DNA from 4 places in the Actinoplanes sp. L3-i22 genome. Region 3 is predicted to be linked to each of the others. Evidence: riboswitches for the same ligand, from Rfam matches in the RefSeq annotation. Region 3 holds a riboswitch; each other region holds the start of a gene.

Region 1 (7,681 bases), 4.8 Mb from region 3:
CGCCGCCGACCTCGGCGACACCGGTTCGAGCCGGCGGATCGTGCTGATCACCGACGGCGAGGACACCTGCACCCCGCCCGACCCGTGCCAGGTCGCCCGGCAGCTCGCCGCCCAGGGCACCCACCTGGTCATCGACACGCTCGGCCTGACCCCCGACGAGAAGACCCGCAAGCAGCTGGTCTGCATCTCGACCGCGACCGGCGGCACCTACGCCGCGGCGAACAGCGAGGCCGAGCTGACCGAGCGGGTCCAGCAACTCGTCGACCGGGCCGCGGTGCCGCCGCCGGTCCAGCCGGCCACCGTCACCGGCAGCGCCGACTGCGCGAACGCGCCGCTGCTCGCCCCGGGCGTCTACACCGACCGGGAGAAGATCAGCGAGCACCGCTTCTACCGGGTCGCCGTGGCGCCGGACCAGGAGCTGCGCGCCTCGGTGAGCGTCGCGATCGACCGGGCGGTCTACCCGGACTACGGCGTACTGCTGAAGGCCGCCACCGCGGACGGCCGGGAGCTGGTCCGCGGCCTGGACGCCGGCGACGGGCGGACCGACGTGATGTCGGCCGGCCTGCGCTGGTCCGCCGACGAGCAGAAGGCGGACGCCAAGGCCTCGGCCGAGGCGGCGGACGCGGACAACGCCGACGAGGCCGGCGACGACACCCGGAGCACCGAGATCTGCCTGGTGGTCAGCAACTCGTTCTCCTCGCGGGTGGACACCGCGACCGGCATGCCGGTCGAGCTGAGCATCGACCTGGTCGACGCCTCGCACACCCCGGACGCCCCCGGCCTGGGCCGCGGCTTCCTGTTCCTGCTGGTCCTGGCGATCGCCGGACTGGTCGCCGGCGTGCTGGCCGGCTGGATCACCCGCTACTGGGTGGCCACCTGGAGGGAGAACTGATGCGGATCAAGCACCTCGCGCTCGCCGGTGCCGTGATCTTCGGCATCGCCGCCGTCCCGGCCCCCGCGTTCGCGGACGACCCGTCCCCGGCGCCCGCGGTGAACACCGCCGGCACCTCGTTCCTGACCGCGGTGCCGATCACCGCGAATCAGGCGGTCCAGGTCGGCGGGGTCACCGGCGACTACCTGTACTGGCAGTTCACCGCGGAGGCCGGCCAGCGCCCGGACCTCACCGCCACGGTCACCCTGCCCGCCAAGGGCCGGACCGGCGACGAGTCGTGGATCGTCGAGGTCTTCGACGGGCTGCGCCGCCGGCAGGCCTGTGTCGCCGGCGAGCAGAGCCCGATCGCCGCGAAGGACGCCGCCCAGGTGACCCTCGGCTGCCGGATCCGCCAGGTGCGCTCGTGGGCCGAGCCGCAGGACGGCGACCCGCTGCCGGGCACGTACTACGTGCGGCTGTCCAGCACCCAGGTGCCGGAGACCGACCTGGGCCTGCCCCTCAAAATCAGCCTCAGTCTCACCACGGCGAAGGGCGATCTCGACGCCGACCAGGGCGAACTGGCCAAGCCGCTGGTGCCGAACAACCAGCCGGGCACCGTGCTGACCACCCCGGCGCCGTCCGCCTCGGCCGCCGCGGGCGCCGAGACCGACAAGAGCGGCTTCAGCCTGGACTGGCTGCCGGACTTCTCCGGCCGCTGGTTCTGGACCGCCGGCGGCGGCATCCTGGCCGCCCTGACCGGCCTGTTCGGCTTCTCCCTGACCCGGCGGCGCCGCCGGGTCTGATGCACTTCAAGAGATTCATTGCCACGGCTGCGGCCAATAACTGATCGTCGCTCCCGCGGGGACCCTTCCGGGCCTCGCAAGGGCGCGGGGCGCCCAGAACACGAGACCCGCAAGGGCGACGTCCGCGGGTGGGCACGGTTGCAAAAACCACAAAAGCCCGGGACCGGTTCCACCGGTCCCGGGCTTTCCCGTGGTCAGCGGCCGCGACTCAGAAGTCGTCGTCGAAGCTGACGCTTCCGGTCACGCCGACCTGGTAGGCGGAGACCCGGCGCTCGAAGAAGTTCGAGAGCTCCTGGACGTCCTGCAGCTCCATGAAGGCGAACGGGTTCTTGCTGCCGTACATCGGCGCGATGCCGAGCACCTGCAGCCGCCGGTCGGCCACGTGCTGCAGGTATTCGCGCATGTCGCCGAGGGACATCCCGGAGACGCCCTGGGCGAGCAGGTCCTCGGCGAACTGGACCTCACACTCGACGGCCTCGGCCAGCATGTCGCGGACCTGCTGCTCCATCTCGGCGTCGAACAGGTCCGGCTCCTCCTGCCGGACGGTGTCGACCACGTCGAACGCGAACGCCATGTGCATGCTCTCGTCGCGGAACACCCAGTTGGTGCCGGAGGCGAGGCCCTGCAGGACACCGCGGGAGCGCAGGAAGTACACATACGCGAAGGCGCCGTAGAAGAACAGGCCCTCGATGCACGCGGCGAAGCAGATCACGTTGAGCAGGAACGCCCGCCGGTGCTCGCGGGTCTCCAGCTTGCGCAGATCGAAGACCGAGTCGATCCACTTGAAACAGAATTCGGCCTTACGCGCGATCGACGGAATGTTGTCGATCGCGGCGAACGCCTCGAACCGCTCGTTCTCGTCCGGCACATAGGTGTCGAGCAGGTTCAGATAGAACTGAACGTGCACGGCCTCCTCGAACAGCTGCCGGGACAGGTAGAGCCGGCCCTCCGGCGAGTTGACGTGCTGGTACAGGTTGAGCACCAGGTTGTTCGCCACGATCGTGTCGCCGGTGGCGAAGAACGCGACCAGCCGGGACACCAGGTGCTGCTCGGCCGGGCTCAGCTTGGCCAGGTCGGCGAGGTCGGAGTGGAGATCGACCTCCTCGACCGTCCAGGTGTTCTTGATGGCGTCCTTGTAGCGGTCGAAGAAGTGCGGGTACTTCATCGGCCGCAGGGTCAGGTCCATTCCAGGGTCGAGCAGCATTACTGGCAGGCCTCACAGATATCGGGGTTCTCAAGGGACGCGGCGAGCGCGCCGCCGGTGTCGCCGAGCAGGTTCAGGCTCAGCGTGGCGACCTGGCCGGCGCCGGACGGGTTGGCGACCAGGGTGGTGGTCTGCGCCGGGATGACGACCGGGGCCACCACTGCCGGCACGGCCGCGGCCGGGGCGACCGCCGCGGTGGTGGCCTGCTGGATCCGGGTCGCGGGGCGCGAACGCAGGTAGTACGACGTCTTCAGGCCGGACTTCCAGGCGTACAGGTACATCGAGGACACCTTGCCGATGGTCGGCGAGGCCAGGAACAGGTTCAGCGACTGCGACTGGTCGATGAACGGCGCGCGGGCCGCGGCCAGGTCGATCAGGGCACGCTGCGGGAGCTCCCACGCCGTACGGAAAATGTCCTTGATGTCGGAAGGCAGCTCGGTGATGCCCTGCACCGACCCCTCGGCCCGCTTGATCGCCTCGCGGATCGGGGCGGTCCACAGCCCGCGGGCCTTCAACTCCCGTACCAGATAGGTGTTGATCTGCAGGAATTCGCCGGACATCGTCTCGCGCTTGAACAGGTTGGAGACCTGCGGCTCGATGCACTCGTAGCAGCCGGCGATCGACGCGATGGTGGCCGTCGGCGCGATCGCCACGAGCAGCGAGTTACGCAGGCCGGTGGCCGCGATCCGGGTCTTCACCGACGCCCAGCGCGCGGTCTGCGACAGCTCGGCGCCCCACAGCTCGGGGTGCAGGTCGCCCTTGGCCGCGCGGGTCTCCGGGAACGACGGGTGCGCGCCGAACTGCTCGGCGAGACCGGCGGACGCCTCCAGCGCGGTCAGCAGGATCTCCTCCTGGACCCGGGTGGAGAGCTCCTTGGCCTCGGCCGAGTCGAACGGGAGCCGCAGCGTGAAGAACGCGTCCTGCAGGCCCATCAGCCCCAGGCCGACCGGCCGCCAGCGCGGGTTCGACGCCTCCGCCTGCTGCGACGGGTAGTAGTTGATGTCGATGACCCGGTCCAGGAAGACCACCGCGGTACGCACGGTCGCGCGCAGCCGCTCCCAGTCGACGCCGTCCGCCGTGGTGTGCGCGCCCAGGTTGATCGACCCCAGGTTGCAGACCGCGGTCTCGTCGTCCGAGTTCACCTCGAGGATCTCGGTGCACAGGTTCGACAGGTGGATGGTGTTGCCCGGCGCGCCGGTCTGGTTCGACAGCGCGTTCGAGCGGTCCTTGAACGTCATCCAGCCGTTGCCGGTCTGCGCCAGGGTGCGCATCATCCGTCCGTACAGGTCCCGGGCCTTGACCGTCTTGACGGCCTTCTTCTCCGCGTTGCGGTAGGCCTCGGTGAACTCCTCGCCGAAGAGATCGGGCAGCTCAGGGGCGTCCGACGGGTCGACGAGCGACCAGTCCTCGTCGGCCTCGACGCGGCGCATGAACTCGTCCGGGATCCAGTTGGCCAGGTTCAGGTTGTGGGTGCGCCGGGACTCCTCGCCGGTGTTGTCCCGCAGCTCCAGGAACTCCTCGATGTCCGGGTGCCACGGCTCCAGGTAGACGCAGGCCGCGCCCTTGCGCCGGCCGCCCTGGTTGACCGCGGCCACGCCCGCGTCGAGGGTCTTCAGGAACGGGACGATGCCGTTCGACTTGCCGTTCGTGCCCCGGATCAGCGCGCCCCGGCCGCGGACCCGCGACCAGGCGATGCCGATGCCGCCGGAGAACTTCGACAGCTTCGCGACCTGGTGGTACCGCTCGTAGATCGAGTCCAGCTCGTCCTTCGGCGAGTCCACCAGGAAGCAGCTCGACATCTGGGTGTGCCGGGTGCCGGAGTTGAACAGCGTCGGCGAGCTGGGCAGGTACGCCAGCGACGACATCAGGCGGTAGAAGCCAATCGCCTCGGCCGCGGTCTGCGACAGGCCGCAGGCGACCCGCAGCAGCCAGTACTGCGGGGTCTCGATCGGGATCCGCTTGGTCGGGTGGCGCAGCAGGTAACGGTCGGCGACGGTACGCAGCCCGAAGTACTCGAAGCGCAGGTCCGCGCCGAGGTCGATGGCGGCGTTCAACTCGTCCCGGTGCTCGGTGACGAACGCCAGCGTGTCGTCGCCGATCAGGCCCTCGGCGTGGCCGAGCGCGATCGACTCGCTGAACATGGTGACGTCCTGCTCGCGGACCTCCTGCGAGACCAGGTCGATCAGCAGGCGCGCGGCGAGCCGCGAATACTGCGGCTCCTCGCCGATCAGCTCGGCGGCCGTCTGGATCGAGAGCTTGTCCAGCTCCTCGGTGGTGGCGCCGTCGTACAGCCCGCTGATGGTCTTGGTGGCCACGCGCAGCGGGTCGACCTCGTCCAGACCGGTGATCCACCGCTCGACCGCGGCGACGATCTTGTTGACGTCGACCGGCTCCAGCTCGCCGTTGCGCTTGCGCACCTGCATCACCTGGCGGCGCTGCCCCGGAACGGTGGCCGCGTCCAGGCTTTTTTCCGGGCTCTTCTCCGGCGTGAGCGTCATGGCCCTCTTCCCTCGCGAGTCAACACGGCCGCAACCCGCGCAGGAAGACACCACACTCGCGCACGGGCCCGCAGGCGCGCACGGCAAAGCGAAGGCGTCGACCGTCCCACGCGGCCTTCGACCGCCGCACACGGTTTGCGTGCGGCGCGCTGGCAGGTCTTCGGACTCGTGGGCGACATGCTCGTTCCTACTGGCCGTCGCTTCCCAGGCCATGCGGCCCAGTGCCGTGTGACGGCGGTCGTTCCCACTCACCGCTGCGGGGCAGTTCCGGCCTCACACCGGATTCCCTCTTGCCTCGGCCCGCCCGTGAAGGCGCGCCGAACCAGCTGCGATCGACACTATATATGGGCCTCGCCGAGCCGACGCAACGCCATATGGTGTGTCGCACTCAGTCTCCCGAAAAACCCCAGAAGTAGATCTCGGACGGATTACCGGCGTCGTCGTGCAGCACCGCGCAGCGCCCGAGCCAGCGCTCATTGGCAAGATCCTCGATCACCCCGACGTGCGCCCTGGTCAGCTTGACGACCCCCGCGGCCGCCAGGATCTCGTCCTCCCGGAGCGGGACGACGGTACAGAGCGTCGCCTTCGACCGGGTCGGCACCACCTCGCGCACGTCGAGGATCGAGTGGGTCCCGCACTCCTGCACCGACTCGGACGACCAGAGCTCCTCCTCGGTCCGCGGCCGGTTCGGACAGTCGGCGGCGGACTTGCCGAGCTCGTGTGGCTCGGCCCACCAGTAGTCGCCCTCGTCGAAGACCTTCTTGCGCAGCTCGTCGAGCGCCCGCCCCAGATCAGGCTGGTACGCGACGTAGTAACTCCAACCGGAAGCACCCATGCCGAGATCAAACCAAGGGGGTACGACAGAAAAGCCGCACTACTCCCGCCGCCGCCGGAACAGGCCGCGGAGTCCGTCACGCAACATGGCGAGCAGCAGGAGGATCGGCACTACGCCCAGAAAGCCGATCACGGCGGCGATGAAGGTCACCCATCCCCGGCTGGGCAGTTCGGCGCGCGAGTACCCGATGCGACCCCGACTACCCGTGTTCTCGCCGATCGTGAACGTATCCCCCGGCTTCTCATCGGTGAAGAACCCGGGTTTGTCGATCGTCACGCGAGCCCGCCCGCTCCACGAGATCGAAACTGAGCATGCTTTGTAATAGCCGAACCCTTTGAGGCTGACCGGCCCCCGGCGCTCGCAACTCACGATCTTCGCCTCGCCCGTCCGGCGAGCATCGGCGAAATCCGCACCGGTGAAGCGGGCAACGGTCATCGACGTGGCGAGCAGGACGAACGAGACCGCCAAAATGATCAGAAGGCCGAGAACATTGCGGAACCACCCACCACGCCTGCTCTCGATCACCGGCCCGATCTCCGCGGCCCTCTGCTTGGCAGCCCTGGAACGAGCCACGCCGGCTTCGGCCTCGGCCAACATCTCCGCCATCCGGCGCTTGCGATAGGCCGCCCGATTCTCATCAGTCATCGCGCATCTCCAAGAGCATTCATCGGAATCTGCCGGCGGAGTGAATCAGTTGTCCAGCAGGGTGTCGCCGGTGGCGGCGCCGTTCTGGATGCTGTTGCCCCGGAGTCCTTCGCGTAAGGCGTCCACGGCAACCTTCGCCTTCGTACCGTAGACGACCTCATCGGCATGATCGAAGGTGTGATATGCCGCTTTGTACGCAGCCCATGGACCCGCGCTGTCCGCGAGGTAGCCGTCCGCCTCGGCGAGCTTCGCCGAGTTGAGGAACACCGACCCGAAGGTGGCTTCTTCCAGGAGATCCTTGATGCGACCACAGATGGCCCTGACGAGTGCGAACTTGCCGCCGAGCTCGGCAATGGCATCGTCGAGTCGCTGGAGGACTCGAACGATCTTCCCGGTGTATTTGGCGACCAGCAGGGCCACCTCGGCCAGGATCTTGGGAATCGTCACGACCAGGAGCGCCTGCAGCGCCTTCGAGATCGCCGCTCCCACGACCTCCGCGATCAGGTCACGCACGGTGTTGCGAACGACGCCGACGATCGCACCCGCGACCAGCGTCGCCTCGGCCATGGCGCCGGCCACCTCACCCAACGCGAGAACACCGTCAGCCATACCGGCCGCCTTCGCGCGATACGCGGTGACGGACTCGGCTTGCCACGGTGCGGTGACCGAGGTGACTTGGCCCTCGAAGAACGTCACCGCCTTTTCGACGCGCACCTGCATGTTGCGCCAGGTATCCGCGTGGCCCTCGATCTCTTTCGGATCCCCGGCCAACCAGTCCAATGGCTGTCGCAGACAGTCGAGATGTTCCATCAGCCATCCGACCCC
Region 2 (7,681 bases), 3.1 Mb from region 3:
CCGAGCTGAGCGCGGTCTCGCTGATCTCGCCGGACTACTTCGCGCACCACTGGCCCGAGCTGTACGCCCAGCGGCGGATCTTCTACGTGCTGTTCGTCGGCGCGGCCCGCGGCTCGCGCGGCGCCGGGGTCTTCGTCGAGCTGCTGCGCACGCTGTACCAGCCGATCGGCGCGGTCGACGGCAAGGTGTTCGTGGACATCTGCACCTACAACGAGGACCGGCACCAGCTGCCCCGGCTGATCGGGGTGATCCTGAGCCGGGTCGCCGGCAAGGCCGTGCCGACCCGGATGGACGCCCAGTCGTTCTGGCTCTACGAGTTCCCCTAATCCCGGCGGTGGCGGCCGCTGCTGGTGACCGCGGCGACCGGCAGCGGCACCTCGGGCAGCGCCGCGGTCAGGTGCCAGGTCTCGGCGAACTCGGCCGCGATCACCCCGCGGCCCCACAGCCAGCCCTGCCCGTTGACCACGCCGAAGTGGTAGAGCGCCTCCCGCTGCAACGGGGTCTCCACCCCCTCGGCGATCACGCTCAGGCCCAGCGCGTGGCTCATCGCGACGACCGCCCGGACGATCTCGTCGTCCTGGTCGTTCTTGCCGAGCCCGGTCACGAACGAGCGGTCGATCTTGACGCCGGTGACCGGGAACTGGCGCAGGTAGCCGAGCGCGGAGAAGCCCGTACCGAAGTCGTCGACCAGCAGCTTCACGCCGAGCTGACGCAGCTCGTGCAGCACCCGGGCGGTGACGCTGGAGCCGTCCACCATCACCGACTCGGTCATCTCCAGCGCCACGCACTGGGCCGGCACGCCGAACCGGAACAGCTCGCCGGAGAGCACCAGTGGCAGCTCCGCCTCGCTCAGCTGGCGCGGCGACACGTTGATCGACAGGTAGAAGCTCTCCGAGACGACCCCCTGCGAGCGCCAGACGCCGAGCTGGCGCAGCGCCTCGGTCCGGACGAACGTGCCGATCTCGGAGATCAGCCCGGCGTCCTCGGCGATCGGGATGAACAGCATCGGCGGGATCGAGCCGCGCTCCGGGTGCTCCCAGCGGACCAGTGCCTCGGCGCCCACCGGCATCCCGGTCTCCAGCCGCACGATCGGCTGGTAGACCACGTACAGCTGGTTGTTCGCCAGCGCCTGCCGCAGCGCCACCTCCAGCTCGATCCGCTCGCGCACCTGCTCGTGCATGGTGGTGTCGAAGATCGTGGACCGGCCCGGGCCCTCGCCCTTGGCGCGGTACATCGCGGTGTCGGCGTCGCGCATCAGCGCCTCGGCGGTCACCGCGGAGCGCATCGCGTCGCCGCTGGAGTGCGCGATCCCGATCGACGCGCTGATCACCACCTCGGTGTCGCGCACCGGCAGCGGCCGGGCGAAACAGCCGCGGACGTCGTCGACCAGGCGCAGCGCGCCGGCCTTGTCGCCGACGAAGGCGAGCAGGAACTCGTCGCCGCCGACCCGGGCCACCGGCACCGACTCCGGCACCGCGGCGCGCAGCCGCCGGCCGACCTCGATCACCAGCTGGTCGCCGGTGTCGTGCCCCCACGAGTCGTTGACCCACTTGAAGCCGTCCAGGTCGAGCATGTACACCCAGACCCGGTCCGGCCCGTGCGGGTCGACGGTGGTGACCAGCCGCTCGATCTCACTGGACATCGACTGCCGGTTCGGCAGCGAGGTGAGCGGGTCGTGGGTGGCCTGGTGCTCGGAGTGCAGCTGCGCGGCGACCTGGCCCTGCACCGCGGAGATCGCCCGGAACAGCAGCAGCACCACCATCAGGGCGCCGGCGACCGCGATCAGCAGCCGGTGCGAGGCGGCGCTGGTACCGGTCGTCAGGAGCAGGCCGAACGGCAGGAACAGGGCCGGCACCAGCACCGCCAGGCGCTGCCAGGACCAGGCCTGCACGGGCAGCCGATCGGCCCGGCTCATCTCCACCACGGACGGATGCAGCGCGGCCACGCCCAGCGCCGTGTACGCCGGCACGTACGGCAGGTTGAGCAGCGGGGACGCGTAGATCTGGCCGTTCACGCCGACGATCGCGTACGCGGTGTCCCCGAGGAACAGTCCGACCATCATCACCAGCAGCGCGACCATGCTGACCGGCCAGGTCTTGGTGGTGAAGGCCAGGTTGATCACGAGCAGCGCGAGCATCACGTCGAAGAGCGGATAGCTGCTCTGGATGATGGAGAGCAGCGCGGGCCGCCCGGAGATCGCCGCGGCCGGCGCGGCGAGCAGCAGCGTGCTGGTCACCCCGGCGGCCAGGCAGACGATCAGCCCGTCCAGCACGGCGTGCTTCTCCAGGCTCTGCCGGGCCCGCAACAGCATGAACAGGAAGCCGCCGAGCAGCAGGTAGCCGCTGAACGTGGCCACGTCGGCGAGCAGCGGCAGCGGCATCGCCAGGTTGGTGACGGTCGGCCGGATCAGCAGCCCGACCAGGAACAGCAGCGCGGCCAGGGCCATCATCAGCCACGCAGCAGGTGGCTCGGCGCCCCAGCGACGGGGACCGAGGAAGCAGGCCACCACGGTCAGCACACCGAGCAGGACCAGGCTTCCGGAGGCGAGGCCGGTCGACGAGTAGGCGGTGTAGACCGCGGTCACGACGACCCCGAAGGCGGCCATGATCTGCCATTGGCGGCGGGCGATGGCGGGCGGGAGCACGGAGCGCACCGGGCATTCCTCCCGTTTTGCCCTAAGACTTAGCTTTTGCTCACCGTAGCAACGCGCGGGTGGTCGAGTGGCCGGGTTCCGACTTCCCGCCACCTTTGTGCGTGGCCGGCCCACGATTCTCCCGGCCCTTGCGGGCGGCCGGCTCGCGGCGGCCGTGGACGAAGGCGGTCGGGCAGCCGCTGTGCCGGAGCATCTCGTAGGCCACCGACCCGAACCGGGCGGCGCCACCGGTCCCGCGCGGCCCGAGCACGAGCAGCGCGGAGCGCCGGGACGCGCGTTCCAGGGCGGCGGCCGGTGTCCCGGTCAGCAGCCGGCGGCGCAGCGGCGGCAGGTCCGGCACCGCGGCGATCACCTCGTCGAGCACCCGGGCCCCGGCGCTCTCGCCGCCCTCGCTCTCGCCGGTCGCGTACGCCACGTCCAGCCGGCGCCCCCGGCGGCGGGCCATCTCGGCGGCGAACCGGAGCGCCAGGACGGACGGCCCGGAACCGTCCACCGCGGCCAGCACCCGGCCGGCCGGCGGCCGCGGACCGTGCGTCACGATCACCGGGCACCAGGCCTGGGTCACCACCTCCAGCAGCGCCGACCCGCCCGGCCGCGCGCCGACGACCAGGATCGTGGCGGTCCGGCTGTACCGGCGCAGCACCGATCCGGGTGATCCATCCACGAGTTGACCGCGCACATCGACGCCGGGTGTGGAACGCTGGGCGGTGGTGACCGCCTCCTCGACGACGCGTGAGGCGACCTGGCGGTCCCCCGCCGCGTTCCAGGTGAAGGCGTGCACCACGAACAGTGAAGTGCCTCGGGAGACCGCCTCGCGCGCGCCGAGGCGCACGGCGGCCAGACCGGCCGCGGTCTTGTTGACGCCGACCACCACGGGCGGCCGATTCGGGATCTGCATCGGTCCGACCTCCGCTCCCCGTAACGTTCTCGCAATATACCGATCATTATCTATGGCGCAACGGTCCATAGGGACTGGTGACCAATGCCTCACCGGGTGGCCACCTGATGACCCATTCAGGTTGAGGGTTTACGGTGAACGGCAAAATCTTTGGGACATCTGCCGGTGAAGTGAGGGAAATACATGACGGATGTCAAGCTCGACCACCCCGGTGGCCAATTGTCGATGGGCGTCACCGACGCCGTCGACGGGCCGGGCGGCATCGACGTCAGTGCTCTGCTGAAGGAGACCGGTTTCGTCACACTCGACGTCGGTTTCGTCAACACCGCATCGACCACCTCGGCGATCACCTACATCGACGGTGACGCCGGAATTCTCCGCTACCGCGGATACCCGATCGAGCAGCTGGCCGGGAAGTCGTCGTTCCTGGAGGTCTCGTACCTCCTGATGAACGGCGAGCTCCCGACCGAGGCTCAGCTGCGCGACTTCGGCGACAAGATCCGTGTGCACACGCTCCTCCAGGAGGAGATGCGGACCTTCTTCTCCGGTTTCCCGCGTGACGCGCACCCGATGGCGGTGCTCTCCTCGGCGGTCACCGCGCTGTCCACCTTCTACCAGGACGCGCTCGACCCGCTGGACGACGAGCAGGTCGATATCTCCGCAATCCGGCTGATGGCGAAACTTCCGACGATCGCGGCGTACGCGTACAAGAAGTCGATCGGTCACCCGCTGCCGTACCCGGACAACTCGCTCGACTACGTCGAGAACTTCCTGCGCCTCACCTTCGGCCTGCCGACCGTCAACTACGACGTCGACCCGAAGGTCGCGAAGATCCTCGACATGCTGTTCGTGCTGCACGCCGACCACGAGCAGAACTGCTCCACGTCGAGCGTCCGGATGGTCGGCTCGGCCCAGGCGAACCTGTTCGCCTCGGTCTCGGCCGGCATCAACGCCCTCTCCGGCCCGTTGCACGGCGGCGCCAACGCGGCGGTGCTCGAGATGCTCGAGCAGATCCGCAAGGACGGCGGCGACGTCAACTCCTTCGTCACGCGAGTGAAGAACAAGGAGAAGGGCGTCAAGTTGATGGGCTTCGGCCACCGGGTCTACAAGAACTACGACCCGCGCGCCGCCATCGTCAAGAAGGCCGCCCAGGAGATGCTGTCGACCCTGGACAACCCGGACCCGCTGCTGGAGATCGCGTTCAAGCTCGAGGAGATCGCGCTCCACGACGACTACTTCGTCTCCCGCAAGCTGTACCCGAACGTCGACTTCTACACCGGCCTGATCTACAAGGCCATGGGCTTCCCGACGAAGATGTTCACGGTGCTGTTCGCCATCGGGCGTCTTCCGGGCTGGATCGCTCAGTACCGCGAGATGATGCACGACCCGGCGAACAAGATCGGTCGCCCGCGGCAGATCTACACCGGCGCGCCGGTCCGCGACTTCGTTCCGATGTCGCAGCGCTGAGAAGTTCCACGGCAATTCTGGGAAAGAACTGAACGACACGGCCCGGACTCAAGAGGCGGAGTTCGGCGCCGGCACTGGCGGAAAGACTTTTGAAAACGCGCCCCACCGGAAATCCGGTGGGGCGTTTTCGCGTCCCCGATCGCCCAGGGTGGACGGTGCGGCTGCTCTTCGAGCAGGACCTACTTCAAGATCAAGTTCATTTTTGCCTCGGTCCGCCGGGGTCCGGATCGTCGCTCCCGCGGGGACCCTTCCGGGTCTCGCAAGGGCGCGGGGCGCCCAGAACACGAGACCCGCAAGGGCGACGTCCGTGGGTGGTCACGGTTCAAAAGAACCCACGCGACCCGGTTGCCGGGTCACCGCCCAGCCGCGTCCCGCGGTGCAGGCCGGCGCTGAGGGCTGTTTCGAGGGCCGGGAAGGACCGTGAGTGCCAGCCGGGGAGCGCGAGCGGCGCGCGGGCCGGGCCGACACTGTCGGCTGCGGCTGAGGTGGCAGGCGGGGTTGCCGGGCGCGGCGGGCGTGTGATCTGCCTGGTCGCTGTTTGACGGGCGGACCGGCGGTAGGAAAGAGTGATCGCCGAGCGGTCGCGGAGGAACCCGGTGCGAGTCCGGGACGGTCCCGCCACTGTGACCGGGGAGCGATCCGCTGCGGCGGCAGCCCGCCACGGCCCGTCCGGGCCGGAAGGCGAGCGGGGAACGGCGATCCGGGAGTCAGGAGACTCCGGCCGCTCGTGACAGCCGACGCGCGGGCGTGGACACCCGCCGGGAGGGAACACCCTGTGACGACTCCGTACCCGTTCTCGGCCGTGGTCGGCCTCGACGACCTGCGCCTCGCCCTATTGCTGACCTCGGTGTCCCCGGCGGTCGGCGGGGTCCTGGTCCGCGGGGAGAAGGGCACCGCCAAGAGCACCGTGGTGCGCGCGCTGGCCGGCCTGCTGCCTCCGGTCACCGTGGTGCGCGGCTGCCGGTTCGCGTGCGACCCGGCCGCGCCCGACCCGGAGTGCCCCGACGGGCCGCACGCCGCCGACACCCCGGCGGCGTACCGGCCCGCGACGCTGGTCGAGCTGCCGGTCGGCGCCACCGAGGACCGGGTGGTCGGCACCCTCGACATCCAGCGGGCGCTCGCCGACGGGGTCAAGGCGTACGAGCCGGGCCTGCTCGCCGCCGCCCATCGCGGGGTGCTCTACGTCGACGAGGTCAACCTGCTCCCCGACCACCTGGTGGACCTGCTGCTGGACGCGGCCGCGATGGGCCGGGCGCACGTCGAGCGGGACGGGGTGTCGGTCAAGCACGCGGCCCGGTTCCTGCTGGTCGGCACGATGAACCCGGAGGAGGGCGAGCCCCGCCCGCAGCTGGTCGACCGGTTCGGCCTGGTGGTGACGGTGGCCGCGCCCCGGGACGCCCGCCTGCGGGCCGAGGTGGTCCGGCGGCGGCTCGCCTACGAGCTGGACCCGGCCGCGTTCGCGGAGCGCTTCGCGGCCGACGAGCGGGAGTACGCGACGCGGATCGCGGCCGCCCGGGCGATCCTGCCGACGGTCGTCCTGCCGGACGCCGAGCTGGACCGGATCGCGCGGATCTGCCTGGCCTACGGCGTGGACGGGATGCGGGCGGACATCGTGGTGGCGCGGTGCGCGGTCGCGCTGGCCGCCTGGCACGGCCGGGACCTGGTCACCGCCGCCGAGGTGGCGGACGCCGCCCGGCTCGCGCTGCCGCACCGCCGGCGCACCGACCCGCTGGACCCGCCGGGCACCGACGAGGAGAAGCTGGACCAGGCGCTCGCCGAAGCGGAGCGCCAGGCGCAGGAGGACACCGACGGCGAGGACCCGGACCTGGGCCCCGACGACGGCGGCCCGGACACGGACGGGCCCGACGACGGCGGCCCGGACACGGACGGGCCTGACGACGGCGGCCCGGACGGCGGCCCCGATCGCGGACCGGATGGCGGCGGCCCGGCCGGGGATCCTCCGCCGAACGGCTCCGGGACCGGTGGCACGCCGCCGCTCACGGATGCCCCGCCGAACACCGACGACACCGCTCCGGTGGGCGGGAAGCAGCCGGCCGCGGCCGGCGCCGGCCCCGCCTTCCGCCCCCGCACCCTGCGGATCTCCGCGCTCGGCGGGGGCGGGCACACCGGGAAGCGGTCGCCGGCCTACGCGCGCCGCGGCCGGGTGATCGGGTCCCGGAAGCCGGTCGGCAAGCTCGGCGGCGCCCCGCACCTGCCGGCCACCCTGCGGGCCGCGCTGCACCGGGGCGCGCTGGACCGCGGGCTCCGGTGGGGCGTGGAGCCCCGCGACCTGCGGGAGGCGATCCACGTCGGGCGGGAGGCGAACCTGGTGCTGTTCGTCGTGGACGCGTCCGGGTCGATGGCCGCGCGCAAGCGGATGACCCTGGTCAAGACCGCGGTGCTGTCCCTGCTGCGGGACGCGTACCAGCGCCGGGACCGGATCGGGATGATCACGTTCCGGGGGACCGACGCCGAGGTGGTGCTGCCGCCGACCTCCAGTCACGAGGTCGGGGTGATGCGGCTGGCCGCGCTCCGGACCGGCGGGCGCACGCCGCTCGCCGCCGGCCTGCGCGCCGCCGCCCGGACGATCGCCACCGAGCGGCGCCGTGACCCGCGCCGGCGTCCGCTGCTGGTGCTGGTGACCGACGGCCGGGCGACCAGCG
Region 3 (7,681 bases):
CGGAACGTGTAGATCCGCCCGAGCGTGGCCAGCGCCTCGGGGATGGGCTCACGCCACAGCCGGGTCGTCATCCGGTTGAACGTGGCCGGGTCGGTGCCGAGCTTGCTCATGATCGCGCCGGTGAAGCCCGGGGTGAACCGGTCGAACCGCGCCCGGCCGAGTTTGCCGTGCTGATTTATCAATCGGCCGAGCGCGATGATCCGCTCAGCGTCCATCACCCCGAGCTGTTCGTCGAGAAACGCGCGCACCTGATCCTCGGCGGCGATCCGGGCCGACACGAACTCCGGCCCGAACTGCTCACGGACAGCGGCAATGACCTCGGTGGTCCTGGTGACCGACATCCGCCAGTTCTAGCAGCCCGCCCGGCGACCCGTCATCGGCCGCCCCTGCCCGCCGCTCCCGGAATCCGGGTCGGGCGGATCGAACGTCAGGGTCAGGGTGCTGTGGTGACCGGCCGATTCACGGGACGAAGACCAGCCGGTCGCCGGTCTCCGAGGTCCACTCCCGGCCGATGTCCGCGAGCGGCACGGCCCGCGCCCGCACCTCCAGCCCACCCCCACCCAGCGCCCCGGCGAGCTCCGGCAGCTCGGCCATGAAGTCGCGCGGGCTGACCGACCCGATCCCACTGCCGATGATCCGCAGCCGGGCCGCCCGCAGCGCGACCGACGGCACGGCCGCCACCTCCCCGGCGATCGACCCGATCTGGATCCAGGTCAGCGGGGCCCCGCGATCCGCGCGGGCGGTCAGCATCGGAACCATGGCCCGGGCGGCCGGGTCCCCCCACACGTAGTCGATCACCACGTCGACGTCGGCGGCCCGCTCGATCCGGTCGAAGGTGATCGTCTCGTCCGCGCCGAGGCCGGTCAGCTCCGCGAGCCGGTCGGCGTCGCGCCCGGCGGCGATCACCCGGGCGGCGCCGAACAGCTTGGCGATCTGCACCGCCAACCGGCCCGCGCCGCCGGTCGCGCCCAGGACCAGCACCCGCTGCCCGGGCCGGAAGTCGATGCGCCGGCGCAGGGCGACCCAGGAGGACATCGCCGGGTTCATCCCGGCGGCGATCCGGACCGGGTCGGCGCCGGCCGGCAGCACGATGCTGCGGCGCACGTCGATCACCGTACGGTCGGCGAACGTCCCGAGGTTCGTGTCGTCGAGCGCGGCGTACCGCAGGTCGCCCGCCGGGTCACGCACGACGGCGTCGACGCCCGGCACGATCGGGAACCCGCCGGTGCCGCTGTAGTGCGTGCCGCCGGCCTTGGCCCGGGTCAGGTGGTGCAGGCCGGCGGCGAGCACGTCGACGACCATCTCGTGGTCGCCGGCGGCGACCGGGTCGGGCTGCTCGCGGTAGACCGGCGGAGCGTCGAACGAGGTGAGGACGGCGGCGTGCATGAGAACCTCCACGAAAGATAGGTGGGATTACCAACTAATCCGAGGATGGTTGGTAATCCCACCTATGTCAACTAGGGTGTGGGCATGACGTCGGACGCCGTGGTGGACGCGCTGGTCCGCAGCTGTTTCCAGGTGATGGGCGTGCTGACCCGGATCGGCGCGGAGAACGACCTGTCCCTGACCCAGCTGCGCGTGCTCGGCATCCTGCGCGACCGCCGTGCCCGGGTCACCGACCTGGCCCTGTTCCTGGGCGTGGACAAGTCGTCGATGTCCGGGCTGATCGACCGCGCCGAGCGCCGCGGGCTGATCGGCCGCGACCGGAATCCCGGCGACCGGCGGGCGACGGACGTGTTCCTGACCCCGGCCGGGATCGAGCTGACCGGGCGCCTCTACGCCGACGTCCGCCGCGCCCTGGAGCCGGCGACCCGCGAGCTCGACGCGGAGCAGCAGCGGACCCTGGTCACGCTGCTCGACCCGATCCTGATCGGCTCGGCCGGCCCCGGTCCGCTGAGTCCCGCCTGACGCCGGCGAACTTCAGGAAACAATCTTCGATTCGGTACGGACACAGCCCGCCCGCGTCGACCAGGATTCAACCCAGGTTCCTAGGATGCTCTAGCGGGTGTCGCGTGGCACACGGGGGATCGATCGGCTCCGACGCTAGGATGACCGGCAGTGCTGGTTCGCCCCGTCAGCCAGACGGCGGCGTCGTAAGAGGGAACCTGGTGCGAGACCAGGACTGCCCCGCAGCGGTGAGTGGGAACGAAAGCCGTCATCAAGCACTGGACCGCGAGGTCTGGGAAGCGACGGCCGGTAGGCGACCGGAAACGGTCCTGCCCGCGAGTCCGAAGACCTGCCAGCGCCGCGCCCGCCGTCCGGCGGGCGCCGCCGGCGGTCCCTCGGGAGGACCCAGGGGCCGAAGCCCTCCTTCCGTGTGCCCGCCGGGCACTTCGAGGGAAGGAACCCCCTGTGAGCACCGCATTCGGTCAGAGCACCGTGCTCGGCTATCCGCGCATCGGCGCGAACCGTGAGCTGAAGAAGGCCGTCGAGGCCTACTGGGCCGGCACGATCGACGAGGCGGCGCTGGCGTCGACCGCCGCCGGGCTGCGCGCCGAGGTGTGGCAGCAGCTGCGCAACGCCCGTCTCGACGCGATCCCGTCGAACACGTTCTCCTACTACGACCACGTGCTGGACACCGCGGTCGCGGTCGGGGCGATCCCGGCCCGGTTCCGCCGGCTGGAGCTGCCCGCGCTGGACACCTACTTCGCGATGGCGCGCGGTGTCGACGCCGAGCCCGCGCTCGAACTGACCAAGTGGTTCGCCACGAACTACCACTACCTGGTGCCCGAGATCGACCCGGAGACGATCTTCACCCCCAACCCCGCAAAACCGATTGCCGAGTACGCCGAGGCCCGCGCCCTGGGCATCGAGACCCGTCCCGTGCTGGTCGGCCCGGCCACGTTCCTGCTCCTGGCGAAGGGGCCGGATCCGTTCGCCCGCCTCGACGACCTGCTCGACACGTACGCGCAGATCCTGACCGCGCTGGCCGAGGCCGGCGTCGCCTGGGTCCAGCTGGACGAGCCGGCCTACGTCGCCGACCGGACGCCGGCCGAGATCGACGCCCTGCGGCACGCCTACACCCGGCTCGGCGAGGTGGAGCACCGGCCGCGGATCTTCGTCGCCACCTACTTCGGGGAGCTCGGCGACGCCCTGCCGGCGCTGCTCGACACCCCGATCGAGGCGCTCGGCCTGGACCTGGTCGCCGGCCCGGGCAACCTGGAACGGCTGGCCGCGTCCGGGCCGCTGGCCGGGCGGACGATCGTGGCCGGGCTGGTGGACGGGCACAACATCTGGCGCACCGACCTGCGCCGGGCGGTGGCCACCGGCGCGACCGTGACCGCGCTCGCCGACCACGTCGCCGTGTCGTCGTCGTGCTCGCTGCTGCACGTGCCGGTCGACCTGTCCGTGGAGACGCGGCTGGACCCGGAGCTGTTCGCGCGACTGGCGTTCGCCCGGCAGAAGGTCGACGAGGTGGTGCTGCTCGGCAAGGCCCTGCGCGACGGGACCGCGCACCTGCCGGCGCCGCTGCCGGCGACGCCCGCGGCGTGGCGCGATGACGCCGTACGGGCAAATCTTGCGGCCCTGACCGCGGCGGACCGTGAGCGAGGGGAATATGCGCAGCGTGCGGCTGCGCAGCAGGCGCGGCTGAAGCTGCCGGCGTTGCCGACCACGACGATCGGGTCGTTCCCGCAGACCGCCGAGCTGCGGGCGGCGCGGGCCGGGCTGCGGGCCGGCACGCTCGACGCGGCCGGGTACGAGCAGCGGATGCGCGCCGAGGTCGAGCACGTGATCCGGCTGCAGGAGCAGCTCGGGCTGGACGTGCTCGTGCACGGCGAGCCGGAGCGCAACGACATGGTGCAGTACTTCGGCGAGCGGCTCGCCGGGTTCGCCGCGACCGATCTCGGCTGGGTGCAGTCCTACGGGTCGCGGTGCGTGCGGCCGCCGATCATCTTCGGTGACGTGGCCCGCCCGGCGCCGATGACCGTGGCCTGGTCGAGCTACGCCCAGTCACTGACGGCGAAGCCGGTCAAGGGCATGCTGACCGGCCCGGTCACGATTCTGGCCTGGTCGTTCGTGCGCGCCGACCAGCCGCTGGCGGCGACCGCCGACCAGGTGGCGCTCGCGCTGCGCGACGAGTGCCGGGACCTGGAGGCCGCCGGGATCCGGGTGATCCAGGTGGACGAGCCGGCGCTGCGCGAGACGCTGCCGCTGCGCCGGGCCGACCAGCAGGCCTACCTGGAGTGGGCGGTCGGCGCGTTCCGGCTGGCGACCGGCGGGGTCGCCGACGACACCCAGGTGCACACGCACCTGTGCTACTCGGAGTTCGGCGAGGTGATCACCGCGATCGACGCCCTCGACGCGGACGTGACAAGCATCGAGGCGTCCCGCTCGAAGATGGAGATCCTCGGCGACCTGGCCGCGATCGGGTACGGCCGGGGCGTCGGGCCGGGCGTCTGGGACATCCACTCGCCGCGGGTGCCCGCGCACCGGGAGGTGGTCGAGGCGCTGCGGCGCGCGGTCGCGGCGGTCCCGGCGCGGCGGCTGTGGGTGAACCCGGACTGCGGGCTCAAGACCCGCGGTTATGCCGAGGTGGAGGCGTCGCTGCGGCGCCTGGTCGCGGCGGCCGCCGAGGTCCGCGGCAGCTGAACCACCGGGGCGAAACCACCTGATGTGCTGCCGGTTTCGTCCGTACGACTGATCCGCCGCATCGATTCGTGCCGTTCAGTGGCCCAGTGTCTGAATCTTGGTCGTCATCGGCGGGGCCGGCCGGCGGCGTGGTCCCGGCCTGGCGGCCGACCGGGACCCTGCTCCTGGCCGGCGCCATGGTCGTGGTGGCCGCGGTCTGGTTCTCGATCGGACTGGATCACCGCATCCCGTCGCTGGCCGGCTGGCTGCCGTTGTCCGTGGCGGTGCCGAACGCGGCGGTCGCCTCGTGGCGCGCCGCCGGCCAGGGCCGGGCCATGTGGCGGTACGTGTCGGTCGGCATCGCGCTGATCGGCCTGGGCGCCGCCGGGAACGCCTACGACTACTTCAGCGGACGGCAGCAGGGCCAGCACATCAGCGGCGTGACCGCCGGGATCTACGTGTCCGGGCTGCTGGTGATGCTGCTGGGCCTGCTGCGGGTGCCCGGCACCCGGCGTCCCCGGACCGAGTGGACCCGCTTCGGGCTCGACACCGCGACCGGCATCGTCACCGTGCTGACCTTCTGCTGGCACCTGATGTCCCCGCACTGGCACGGCTGGGTCAGCGGCGACATCGGCGGCGCGATCACCCTGCTGATCCTGCTCGCGGCCGGGTTCATCTGCGTCTTCGCGTTCATCAAGGTGGCGTTCACCGGGACCGGCCCGATCGACCGGCGGGCCCTGCACCTGATGGCGCTGACCGGCGCGGTCGGTGCGGCCGGCGGCGCGCTGGCTCCGCTGCTGGCGTCGCGTCCGTATCTGAACACCGCGCACGTGCTGCTCCCGACCACCTGCCTGTGCCTGTGCGTCGCCGCCGACCGGCAGTCGCGGGCCACCCGGGCGGGCCGGTCGGTGCCGCGCCCGGCGAGTCGCCGGCTCAGCCTGACGCCGTACGCGGCGGTGCTGGCCACCGGTGGGCTGCTGCTGTACGGGACGGCCACCCACGCGCCGGGGCTGCTGGTCGTCGCGGCCGGATCGGTGACCGTGGCGACGCTTGTCGCGATCCGCCAGCTGGTCGCGTTGCGCGACAACCTGCTGCTGCTCGACGACCTCGACGCCCGCCAGCGCGAGCTGGTCCACCAGGCGACCCACGACGTGCTGACCGGGCTGCCGAACCGGACCGTCCTGACCCGGGAGATCGACGCCGCGCTGGCCGGCGGACCGGAGGGGATCAGTGCCGCCCTGATCGATCTGGACGACTTCAAGGAGATCAACGACGACCTCGGGCACGCGGTGGGGGACGCCCTGCTGGTGGCGGTGGCCGGCCGGCTCGCCGAGCACCTGCCGGCCACCGCGGTCGTCGCCCGGCTCGGCGGTGACGAGTACGCGCTGCTGCTGCGCGCCGGCGACCACAGCGCGATCCTCGACCGGCTCGCCGAGCGGCTGCGCCTGCCGTTGCGCGCGGCCGGCCACGAGCTGGTCGTCGAGGCCAGTGTCGGGCTGGCGCCGGCCCGCGCCGGGGACGGCGCCGACGAGCTGCTGCGCCGCGCCGACGTGGCGATGTACGAGGCGAAGAGCCGGGGTAAGGGGCGCCGCGCCGGGTACACCGCCGAGCTGGACCAGCGCACCACCGAACAGTCGCGCCTCTCCGCCGACCTGCGCGCGGCGTTGCGCACCGACCAGCTGTACCTGCGGTACCAGCCGATCGTGTCGATGCCCGGTGGCGAGCTGTTCGGCGTCGAGGCCCTGGTCCGCTGGACCCATCCGGAGCGGGGCCCGGTCGCTCCGGCCGTGTTCGTCCCGGCGGCCGAGCGCACCGGCCTGATCGTCCCGCTCGGCGCCTGGGTCCTGGAGCAGGCCTGCCGTCAGGCGGCCGCGTGGCGGGCGCAGCTCGGTGCCGCCGCGCCGAAGACGGTGACGGTCAACGTGTCGGCCCGGCAGCTGCGCGAGGCCGACTTCGCCGCCGAGGTCGGTGCGGTCCTGCACCGGACCGGCCTGCCCGCACACGTCCTCACCGTCGAGGTGACCGAGACCGCGGTCTTCGACGGTGGCGCGGCCCTGGCCGAGCTGAAGGCGATCGCGGCGCTCGGGGTGAACATCGCGCTCGACGACTTCGGCACCGGCCACTCGTCGCTGAGTCTGCTGCGGACCTGCCCGGCCGACATCCTCAAGGTCGACAAGTCGTTCGTCGACGACATCACCGTGGGCGGCCAGCACGCCGTGGTCACCGCCGCCCTGATCCACATCTGTGACGGGCTGGGCCTGCGGGCGGTGGCCGAAGGTGTCGAGACGGCCGAGCAGGCCGAGGAGCTGCAGCGGCTCGGGTACCGGTACGCGCAGGGGTATCACTACGCGTGGCCGCTGCCGGCCGCGGAGATCCCCGCGTATCGGCCGCCGGCGTCATGGGCGGCGCAGGGCGAGCACCGCGTTGTGGCCGCCGAAGCCGTAGGACATGCTCAGGGCCACCGCGGCCGGCCCGGGTTCGGGCAGTGACCGCGCCCGCTCCAGCACCAGGTCGACGTCGTCGTCGACCGTCCGGGTCCCGGCGGTGGGCGGCACCACCCGGTGATGCACCGTCAGGGCGGCGATGACCGCCTCGACCCCGCCGGCCGCCCCCTGGAGATGGCCGAGCGCCCCCTTGGGCGCGGTCACCGGCGGCCGGTGACCGAAGAGGTCCCGCAGCAGCGCGGCCTCCACCGCGTCCCCGAGCACCGTCGACGTGGCGTGGGCGTTGACGTGCACCACGTCGGCCGGCTCGGCGCCGGCGTCGGCCAGCGCCTTGTGCACGGCGATGCGCACGCCGGCGCCGTCCGGCCGCGGCGCCACCATGTGGAACGCGTCCGAGGACAGCCCGTAGCCGGCGACCTCGCAGTAGACCCGGGCGCCGCGCGCGCGGGCGTGCCCGGCCGATTCGAGGATCAGGAGGCCGGCGCCCTCGCCGAGGACGAAGCCGTCGCGGTCCCGGTCGAACGGGCGGGACGCCCGCTCGGGGCTCCGGGCCGGGGTCATCGCCCGCATCGCGGCCAGCCCGGCGATCGCGGCGGGGTTGAGGAAGCCCTCGGTGCCGCCGGCGATCGCGACGTCCACGTGCCCGAGCCGGATCCGGTCCAGCGCGA
Region 4 (7,681 bases), 2.5 Mb from region 3:
CATCGCCGGGTAGGACTCCGAGTAGGCCTGCGCCGACTCGCGGACCTTCAGGGCCGCCTCGTGGGCGATCCCGATGGTCCATCCGGTGCCGAGAAACACCAGGTGGTCGATGTCCGCCGGGTCGGCGGGCAGCGGCGCGGCGAGAGCGGCGTCGCCGTCGGCGACGATCAGATCAAGAGCCTTGCTTCGGTACGTCGTGAGCGCGAGCGCCAGCACCGACGTCGGGAATCGGGTCTGCACGACGCTCCGCTCGTCCGCGAAGTCGAGCCGGAGCTGGGCGTCGGTCAGGTCGTCGACCGGCTCCCCGCGGACCGCGGTGATCGCGATCCGCCGCGTCCCGGCCGGGACCTGCCGCAGCGCCGCCAGGACCTCGGTCGACGTGCCCGAGCGGGTGACCGCGACGACCCGGTCGTAACGCCGGCGCGGCACGTACTCGGAAGCGCAGACCGCGTCGGTCTCGCCGAGCCCGGCGCTCTCCCGTAGCTCGGCGATGCTCTGTGCGACGAACCACGACGTGCCGCAGCCGAGCAGCAACATCCGTTCTCCCGGCGCGGCCAGTTCCTGCCGGGCCAGGGAGGCGAGCGGCGCGGTCCGCCGCCACACCTCGGGCTGGCTGGCGACCTCGGCGAGCGTGTTATTCATGCTCGTGGATTATGCTCGTTTGTGATCGCTTTGCAAGATGCGCGCAGCAAACGAGCATTCCAGGATGCGCGCTTGATCATCACCGCGGCCGCCCGGCGCCGGCCGGTCAGCCGCGCAGCGCCGGTGGGATCAGGTCGCCGTGGGCCGCGGTCAGCTCGTCGCACAGCTCCCAGATCGCGTCCACGGTCAGGCTCGCGGCGGTGTTCGGATCGGTCATCGCGGCCTGCCGGACCATCCGGGGATCGCCGTCGACCGCCGCGCGAACGGTCAGCTCGCCGACGCTGACGAACGTCCGGTTGAGCGCGGCGCACTGCAGCGGCAGGTCGCCGACCGGTTCCGGGTGGAGCCCGTCGGCTCCGACGTGGCACGGGACCTCCACGGCGTACCCCTCAGGAAGGTTGGAAATCAATCCCTTGTTGATGAGGTTTGCGTGGATGCGGCGCGGGGTGCCGGTGACCATGCTGTGGATGACCTGCGGGGCATACTCGGTGGCCTCGCGGGTCAGATCCAGCGGCTCGCCGGCCAGCAGGCCACGCCGGGTCTGGTGGTACTGGGCGACGTTGTCCGCGCTGATGCCGAGATAATCGCCGACCGGGATGCGCAGGCGGTCGATCTCGCTGTCGTGGCGCAGGTACCACGGCACGTACTCGGAGGAGTGCTCGCTGGTCTCGGTCGGGAACCAGCCGAGCCGCCGGTACATGTCCATTCGGACCCGCCGCCGCAACTCCGGGTCCCGGTCGAGCAGCTCGTCGAGCCGCGGATAGAGCGACTCCCCTCGATGCTCGAAGCGCAGCAGCCAGGCCTGGTGGTTCACCCCGGCGCCGGTGTAGTCGATCTCCTCGTGCGGCACGCCGAGCAGTGCGCCCAGGTCGTGCACGGTCCAGAAGACCGAGTGGCAGAGCCCGGCGACGTTCAGGTCGGGGGCGATCGCGCCCAGGTAGGCGACGTTCATCGCCATCGGGTTGGTGTAGTTGAGCAGCCAGGCGTCCGGGCAGATCGCGCGGATGTCCGCGGCGATCCCGTCCAGCACCGGGAAGGTGCGCAGCGCGCGGAAGATCCCGCCGACGCCGAGCGTGTCGGCGATGGTCTGGCGCAGGCCGTACTTCGCCGGGATCTCGAAGTCGCGCACGGTCGCGGCGTACATCCCGACCTGGATCGCGTTGATCACGAAGTCGGCCCCGTCCAGGGCCTGCCTCCGGTCCAGGTGGGCGGTTATCTTCGGCGTCGCATTCAACTGCGACGCGGTACGGCGGGCGATCAGCTCCGCCGTCTCCAGTCGTTCGGGGTCGATGTCGTGCAGGGCCAGCGTGACGCCGCGTAACTCGTCGAAGGAGAGGATGTCGGCCAGGAGCTCGCGGGTGAACACCACGCTGCCCGCGCCCAGGAAAGCGATCACGGTCATGGGAGGAGTCTCGGGGCCGCCTGCACGCTCGTGCAAGGATCGCTCGGAAACGAACTATATTGAATGCGCGTTTGATCACCGGACTTCGGAAGGTTCCATGTCGTCTCTGCGTCGCGCCGACCGAGTGTCGGCCATCCTCGAACGGGTCACCGCCACCGGGTCGGTCGACGCCGGCCACCTCGCCGACGAGTTCGCCGTCTCGGCCGCCACCATCCGGCGTGACCTGCAGATCCTCGAGGACCAGCGGCTGCTCTCGCGGACCCACGGCGGCGCGGTCGCCGTCGACGTCGCCTACGAGCTGCCGGTCCGTTACCGCACAGGTCAACACCGGGAAGAGAAAACCCTCATTGCCCGTACGGTCGCGGGGCTGCTCCCGAAGGGCCCGCTCACCCTGGGTCTGACCGGCGGCACCACCACGCACCTGCTCGCACGGCTGCTCGCCGAGCGCGTCGACCTGACCGTGGTGACCAACGCCCTCAACATCGCGTCCGAGCTGGCGCTGCGCCCCCGGCTGAAACTGATCATGACGGGCGGGGTGTCCCGGACCCAGTCGTACGAGCTGGTCGGGCCGATCGCGGACCACGCGCTGCAGGGGCTGAACATGGCGGTCGCGGTTGTCGGCGTCGACGGGATCAGCGCCCGCGGCGGCCTGACCACCCACGACGAGATCGAGGCGAACACCAACGCCACGATGATCCGCCGCGCCGACCGGGTGATCGTGGTCGCCGACGGCTCCAAGGTGGGCAAGGTCTGCCTGGCCGGCATCTGCCCGGTCACCGACGTGGCCACGCTGGTCACCGACGCCAGCGCGGACCCGGCCGGCATCGACGCGATCCGCCGTACCGGCACCGAGGTGATCATCGCGTCCTGAGGTCCGTGGTGGGGTTAGCCCGACCATCGGCGGGGAGCCAGGTCTATCGACCCCGGGCGATCGGGTGACGAGGCTCGACCGTATGAAAACGGTCTTGATCGCCGCTCTCGTCAGTACCGGCCTCGCGGTGCCGGTGCCGGCCTGGTCCGCCACCCCACCCGGCCCGGCCTGGTCGGCCTGCCCGGCGTCCGCTGCCGTCGATCCGCGCCAGGAGTGCGGCACGGTGTCCGTCCCGGTCGACTACGCCCGGCCCGGCGGGCCGCGCCTCGACCTGGCGATCTCCCGCCTCCGGACGGCCGCGCCCGGCCTGCGCCGCGGGGTGCTGGTGCTGATCCCCGGCGGCCCGGGCAACTCCGGCGTCAACCGGCCCAGCGCCTATGTGGGCAAGCTGCCGCAGTCCGTTCTCGATCGCTACGACCTGGTCTCCTTCGACCCGCGCGGGGTGGGGGCGAGCGCGCTGGTCTCGTGCGGTCTGCAGCCGGCTGACATCACCCAGACCCGGATCATGCCGTGGCCCGGCGCGGGCGGCGACATCACGCCGACCGTGGACTGGTCCCGGCGGGCGGCCGCGGCCTGCGCGGACAACGGCGGGCCGGTCTACGACAGCATCAGCAGCCGGAACGAGGCTCGCGACCTGGACGCGATCCGGCAGGCGCTCGGCGAGCGGCGGATCTCCTACTGGGGCGTCTCCTACGGCACCTACGTGGGCGCGGTCTACGCCACGATGTTCGCCGCCCACACCGATCGCGTGGTGCTCGACAGCAACGACGACCCGGATCCTGAGCTGGTCGAACGGGGCTGGGCGGCGAACTACGCGATCGGGGTCGAGGACCGGTTCCCGGACTTCGCGGCCTGGGCCGCCGCCCGCGACGGCCAGTACCACCTCGGCGTCGACCCGGCGGCGGTGCGTGGCACCTACCTGCGGCTGGCCGATTCGCTGGACCGGGAACCGCTGCCGTGGACCGGAGCCGATCCGCCGGTGCTGGACGGGAACACGCTGCGGTCGAACCTGCTCAACGGGCTCTACTCGGATTCGCGGTTCCCGCAGCTGGCCGGGCTGATGAGTGCGGCGCTCGCGGGTGGCCCGCTGCCGCCGACCGGGGCCGCGCCCGAGGCGGCGCTGCAGAACACGTTCGCGGTGCTGAACGCGACGATCTGCCACGACGTGCGCTGGCCGCGGGACATCCGGTCGTACGCCGCAGGGGTGTCGGCGAACCGGCAGGCGTTCCCGCTCACGGCCGGCATGCCGGTCAACATCTACACCTGCGCGTTCTCGCCCGCCCCGGTCGAGCCGCCGGTGCGGGTCACCCCGGACGGTCCGTCGAACGTGCTGCTCGTGCAGAACCTGCGGGATCCGGCCACGCCCTATCGCAAGGCGCTGAACCTGCGCACCGCCTTCGGCGACCGCGCCCGGATGGTCGCCGTGGACGCGGGTGGCCACGGCTCCTACCTGGAGAACGGAAACCCCTGCGGCGACGCCTGGGTGACCGCGTTCCTGACCGACGGCACCCGCCCGGCGCACGATGTGACCTGCCCCGCCTGACCATGCGGTGGTCCAGCCGACCGGTGTCGGCTGGACCACCGGGCTGATCTCGCGGCTTTGTGGCCCGCGCCGGCGAATCCTAGGGATTCTCGACCAGGGATTGCAGCGTTTCGCCGGCTCGCCGGAGGTCCCGGGGCGGCAGGGCGAGGTGGCCGGCCGGATTTCTGGCGCTGTCGATGCCGTCGCAGATCCAGATGTCGTCGTCGTGCCGCCAGCTCGCGTATCCGAACAGTTCATTGCCGTTCGCGAGTCCGTCGGCGGCGCGGCGGACCGGCATTGACAGCCGGTCGAGTCCGCCCATGAGCGACAATGCCCGGGCGAACCAGGCGACGGCTTCGTCGCTCTGCTCCTTGTCGCCGAGGATCGGCGCCAGCAGCAGAAGCCGGCGGGCGATCTCCCGGCGATCCGGCGCGCCGGCCTGAGCGATGCCTTTGAGCTCCGGCCAGCGCAGGCCCGGCCCCAGGCGCTCAGCCGACACATCGGCCAGAAGCATGCCGTCGCCGCTCGGGGGAGCGAGCCAGAACTCCATGTGGTGTTCCGCTTTACGCCGCACCCATCTGCCGCCTCGGCCCAAGGACCGGGGCACCTGCGTCCGGTGGATGATGAGGATCACCCCGCCGCGCGGAAGGGGCACGGTAAATGCCGGCCACCGATCGGGACGCTCGATCAGCGGTCGACCGATGCTCTCGATGTCGGCCCAGGAAAGACCGAAAGCCGGCTCGGCAGCCGTTTCCTCGCCGACGGTATAGGACAGGTGGGCCGGCCAGAATGCTTTTTCCTCGAACAGGTACGACCCGTCGACCGCCAATTCCGTGCTCGACGGACAAGGGCGATCGCGTTCTTCCTCGATGATGCGATCGGCGGCCGCGCGGTCGACGCCGAAGGTCTTCATCAGACGCTCCGGATCAAGCCACTCGTCGACAGGGGTCACTGGCTGTTCGTCGTAGCCGTAGAGGTGCATGCGGCCTTCCCGGCAGGGTGGTGATCGGCCGGATTTTACGGCCGGGACCGGCGGTCCCCGGAGGCGGCTCTGCGGGGGCGATAGGGTCGGCGACGGCATGAACTGTTGCGAGGTGCCCCGCCGCTGGTGGGGAGAATCTGGGAAGCCGGTGGGAATCCGGCACGGGCCCGCCGCGGTGACCGGGGAGCTGCCGCCCATACGCGTTCGCGCGTAGCCACTGGCCGGGGACGGCTGGGAAGGCGGGCGGTGAGGTGACGATCCGGGAGTCCGAAGACCGGCCTCGCGCCTGATCGCCCCGGCATGCCCGGGGCCGAGCGCAGCGGGAGCCTGCCATGACGCACGACCTGTACGAGATCGTTCACCGCCGCCGTGATGTCCGGGGCGAGTTCACCGGTGGGCCGGTGCCGGCGGCGGTGCTGGACCGGATCCTGACCGCCGCGCACGCCGCGCCCAGTGTCGGCATGTCCCAGCCGTGGGACTTCGTCGTCGTCCGGGACCGGGGGTTGCGGGAGGCGTTTCACCAGCACGTGCGGTCGGAGCGGGACGTGTTCGCCGCGTCCCTGGAGCCGGAGGCGGCCGCCCGGTTCGCCCGGATCAAGATCGACGGGGTGCTGGAGTCGACGCTGTCGATCGTGGTGACCTATGACCCGGAGCGCGGGGGTCCCGCGGTTCTGGGGCGGCATGCGATCGCCGACGCCGGGCTCTACTCGGTGTGCCTGGCCATCCAGAACCTGTGGCTGGCCGCGACGGCCGAGGACCTGGGCGTGGGCTGGGTGTCGTTCTACCGCGAGGAGTTCCTGCGGGGACTGCTCGGCATCCCGGACGGCATCCGGCCGGTCGCCTGGCTGTGCCTGGGACCGGTGAGCCGGGTGCCGGAGGTCCCGGACCTGGAACGGCACGGGTGGCGGAGCCGGCGGCCACTGCGGCTCGCCCGGCACGAGGACCGGTGGGGTGGCCCGGGGCGGGACTGACCGCGGGTGCGAGGCCCAGCCGGGAGGTTCCGGCTGGGCCTCGGGGCGGGGCTACCGCCGTACCGTCGCAATGGTGTTTTTAATGGGTGGCTCTTTGGTTGTATTTGCGTTTGGCCCACAGGTAGGAGAGGGCCGAGATGCCGGTGCACCAGGCCAGGGCGATCCAGGCGCTGTTGCCGATGCCGGTGCCGAGCAGCAGGCCGCGCAGGGTCTCGATCATCGAGGTGAAGGGCTGGTACTCGGCGAACTGGCGCAGGCCGGCCGGCATCGTCTCGGTGGGGACGAAACCGCTGCCCAGGAACGGCAGCAGGCTCAGGATCATCGGGGTGTTGCTGGCCGTCTCGACGCTGTCGGCGACCATGCCGAGCGCGACCGCCAGCCAGGTCAGCGCGAACGAGATCGCGAGCAGCATGCCGACGGTGGCCAGCCATTCGACCGGGGTGGCGTTCGGGCGGAAGCCGATCGCCAGCGCGATGCCGAGCACGAAGAACAGGGCGATGAAGATCTGCACCAGGCTGCCCAGGACGTGCCCGGTCAGCAGCGACGCGCGGGCGATGGCCATGCTGCGGAACCGGTCGACGATGCCCTCGTTCATGTCCATCGCCACCGAGATCGCGGTGCCGGCCACCGCGCCGGCGATGGTGAACAGCAGGATGCCGGGGGACAGGTAGTTCACGTACGCGGACCGGCCGCCGCCGCTGCCCAGCCCGGCGCCGAGCGTGCCGCCGAACACGTAGACGAAGAGCAGCAGGAAGATCACCGGCAGCCCGATCAGCATCAGGGTCAGTGACGGGTAGCGCTTGAGGTGCAGCAACTGCCGCTGGAACATGGTCCGCGAGTCGGTGATGGTGTGCGCCAGGGTGGTCATCGGGTCTCCTCGTCCTCGTGCTCGGCAGGGGTGGTGGCGGGCGCGCCGGTGAAGGCGAAGAACACGTCGTCCAGGTCCGGGGTGTGGATGGTCAGGTCGGCCGGCTCGACGCCGGCCCGGTCCAGCGTGGCCAGCACCGTGCGCAGCGAGGCCACGCCGCCGTCGCTGGACACCTGCAGGGTCAGCGCCTCGTCGTCGCGCTGCGTGCCGTCCAGCACCGAGGCCGCCGCCTGCAGCGCCGCCGGGTCGGCGAAGCGCAGCCGCAGGTGCCCGCCCGGGATCCGGCGCTTCAGCTCGTCCGGGGTGCCCTCGACGACGATCCGGCCGTGGTCGAGCACCGCGATCCGGTCGGCGAGCTCGTCCGCCTCGTCCAGGTACTGGGTGGTGAGGAAGACCGTGACGCCCTCGGCGACCAGGCCGCGG

What was found. A riboswitch is a leader RNA that binds a small molecule or an ion and turns the genes downstream of it on or off. The one in region 3 is predicted to bind cobalamin.
Region 1: another riboswitch for cobalamin. It lies ahead of L3i22_RS02310 (ribonucleoside-diphosphate reductase subunit alpha); the one in region 3 lies ahead of metE (5-methyltetrahydropteroyltriglutamate--homocysteine S-methyltransferase).
Region 2: another riboswitch for cobalamin. It lies ahead of L3i22_RS37650 (VWA domain-containing protein); the one in region 3 lies ahead of metE (5-methyltetrahydropteroyltriglutamate--homocysteine S-methyltransferase).
Region 4: another riboswitch for cobalamin. It lies ahead of bluB (5,6-dimethylbenzimidazole synthase); the one in region 3 lies ahead of metE (5-methyltetrahydropteroyltriglutamate--homocysteine S-methyltransferase).

What each region holds. Positions count from the first base shown of each region.
Region 1 covers NZ_AP024745.1:498,572-506,252, reverse strand. Annotated here, with positions in the region: gene L3i22_RS02325 (VWA domain-containing protein) at 1-892, shown strand, start outside; gene L3i22_RS02320 (peptidase) at 892-1,674, shown strand; gene L3i22_RS02315 (ribonucleotide-diphosphate reductase subunit beta) at 1,883-2,878, opposite strand; gene L3i22_RS02310 (ribonucleoside-diphosphate reductase subunit alpha) at 2,878-5,376, opposite strand; cobalamin riboswitch at 5,510-5,718, opposite strand; gene L3i22_RS02305 (hypothetical protein) at 5,765-6,211, opposite strand; gene L3i22_RS02300 (DUF6346 domain-containing protein) at 6,251-6,856, opposite strand; gene L3i22_RS02295 (hypothetical protein) at 6,902-7,681, opposite strand, start outside.
Region 2 covers NZ_AP024745.1:8,376,565-8,384,245, reverse strand. Annotated here, with positions in the region: gene L3i22_RS37670 (hypothetical protein) at 1-326, shown strand, start outside; gene L3i22_RS37665 (bifunctional diguanylate cyclase/phosphodiesterase) at 323-2,653, opposite strand; gene L3i22_RS37660 (universal stress protein) at 2,694-3,551, opposite strand; gene L3i22_RS37655 (citrate synthase) at 3,735-5,018, shown strand; cobalamin riboswitch at 5,605-5,736, shown strand; gene L3i22_RS37650 (VWA domain-containing protein) at 5,746-7,681, shown strand, end outside.
Region 3 covers NZ_AP024745.1:5,324,588-5,332,268, forward strand. Annotated here, with positions in the region: gene L3i22_RS23645 (McrB family protein) at 1-341, opposite strand, end outside; gene L3i22_RS23650 (zinc-binding alcohol dehydrogenase family protein) at 460-1,386, opposite strand; gene L3i22_RS23655 (MarR family winged helix-turn-helix transcriptional regulator) at 1,471-1,908, shown strand; cobalamin riboswitch at 2,046-2,259, shown strand; gene metE (5-methyltetrahydropteroyltriglutamate--homocysteine S-methyltransferase) at 2,353-4,590, shown strand; gene L3i22_RS23665 (bifunctional diguanylate cyclase/phosphodiesterase) at 4,677-7,058, shown strand; gene L3i22_RS23670 (beta-ketoacyl synthase) at 6,966-7,681, opposite strand, start outside.
Region 4 covers NZ_AP024745.1:7,774,846-7,782,526, reverse strand. Annotated here, with positions in the region: gene L3i22_RS34985 (SIS domain-containing protein) at 1-642, opposite strand, end outside; gene L3i22_RS34980 (alpha-glucosidase/alpha-galactosidase) at 749-2,044, opposite strand; gene L3i22_RS34975 (DeoR/GlpR family DNA-binding transcription regulator) at 2,142-2,915, shown strand; gene L3i22_RS34970 (alpha/beta hydrolase) at 2,998-4,458, shown strand; gene L3i22_RS34965 (hypothetical protein) at 4,538-5,419, opposite strand; cobalamin riboswitch at 5,513-5,717, shown strand; gene bluB (5,6-dimethylbenzimidazole synthase) at 5,752-6,390, shown strand; gene L3i22_RS34955 (ABC transporter permease) at 6,470-7,258, opposite strand; gene L3i22_RS34950 (ATP-binding cassette domain-containing protein) at 7,255-7,681, opposite strand, start outside.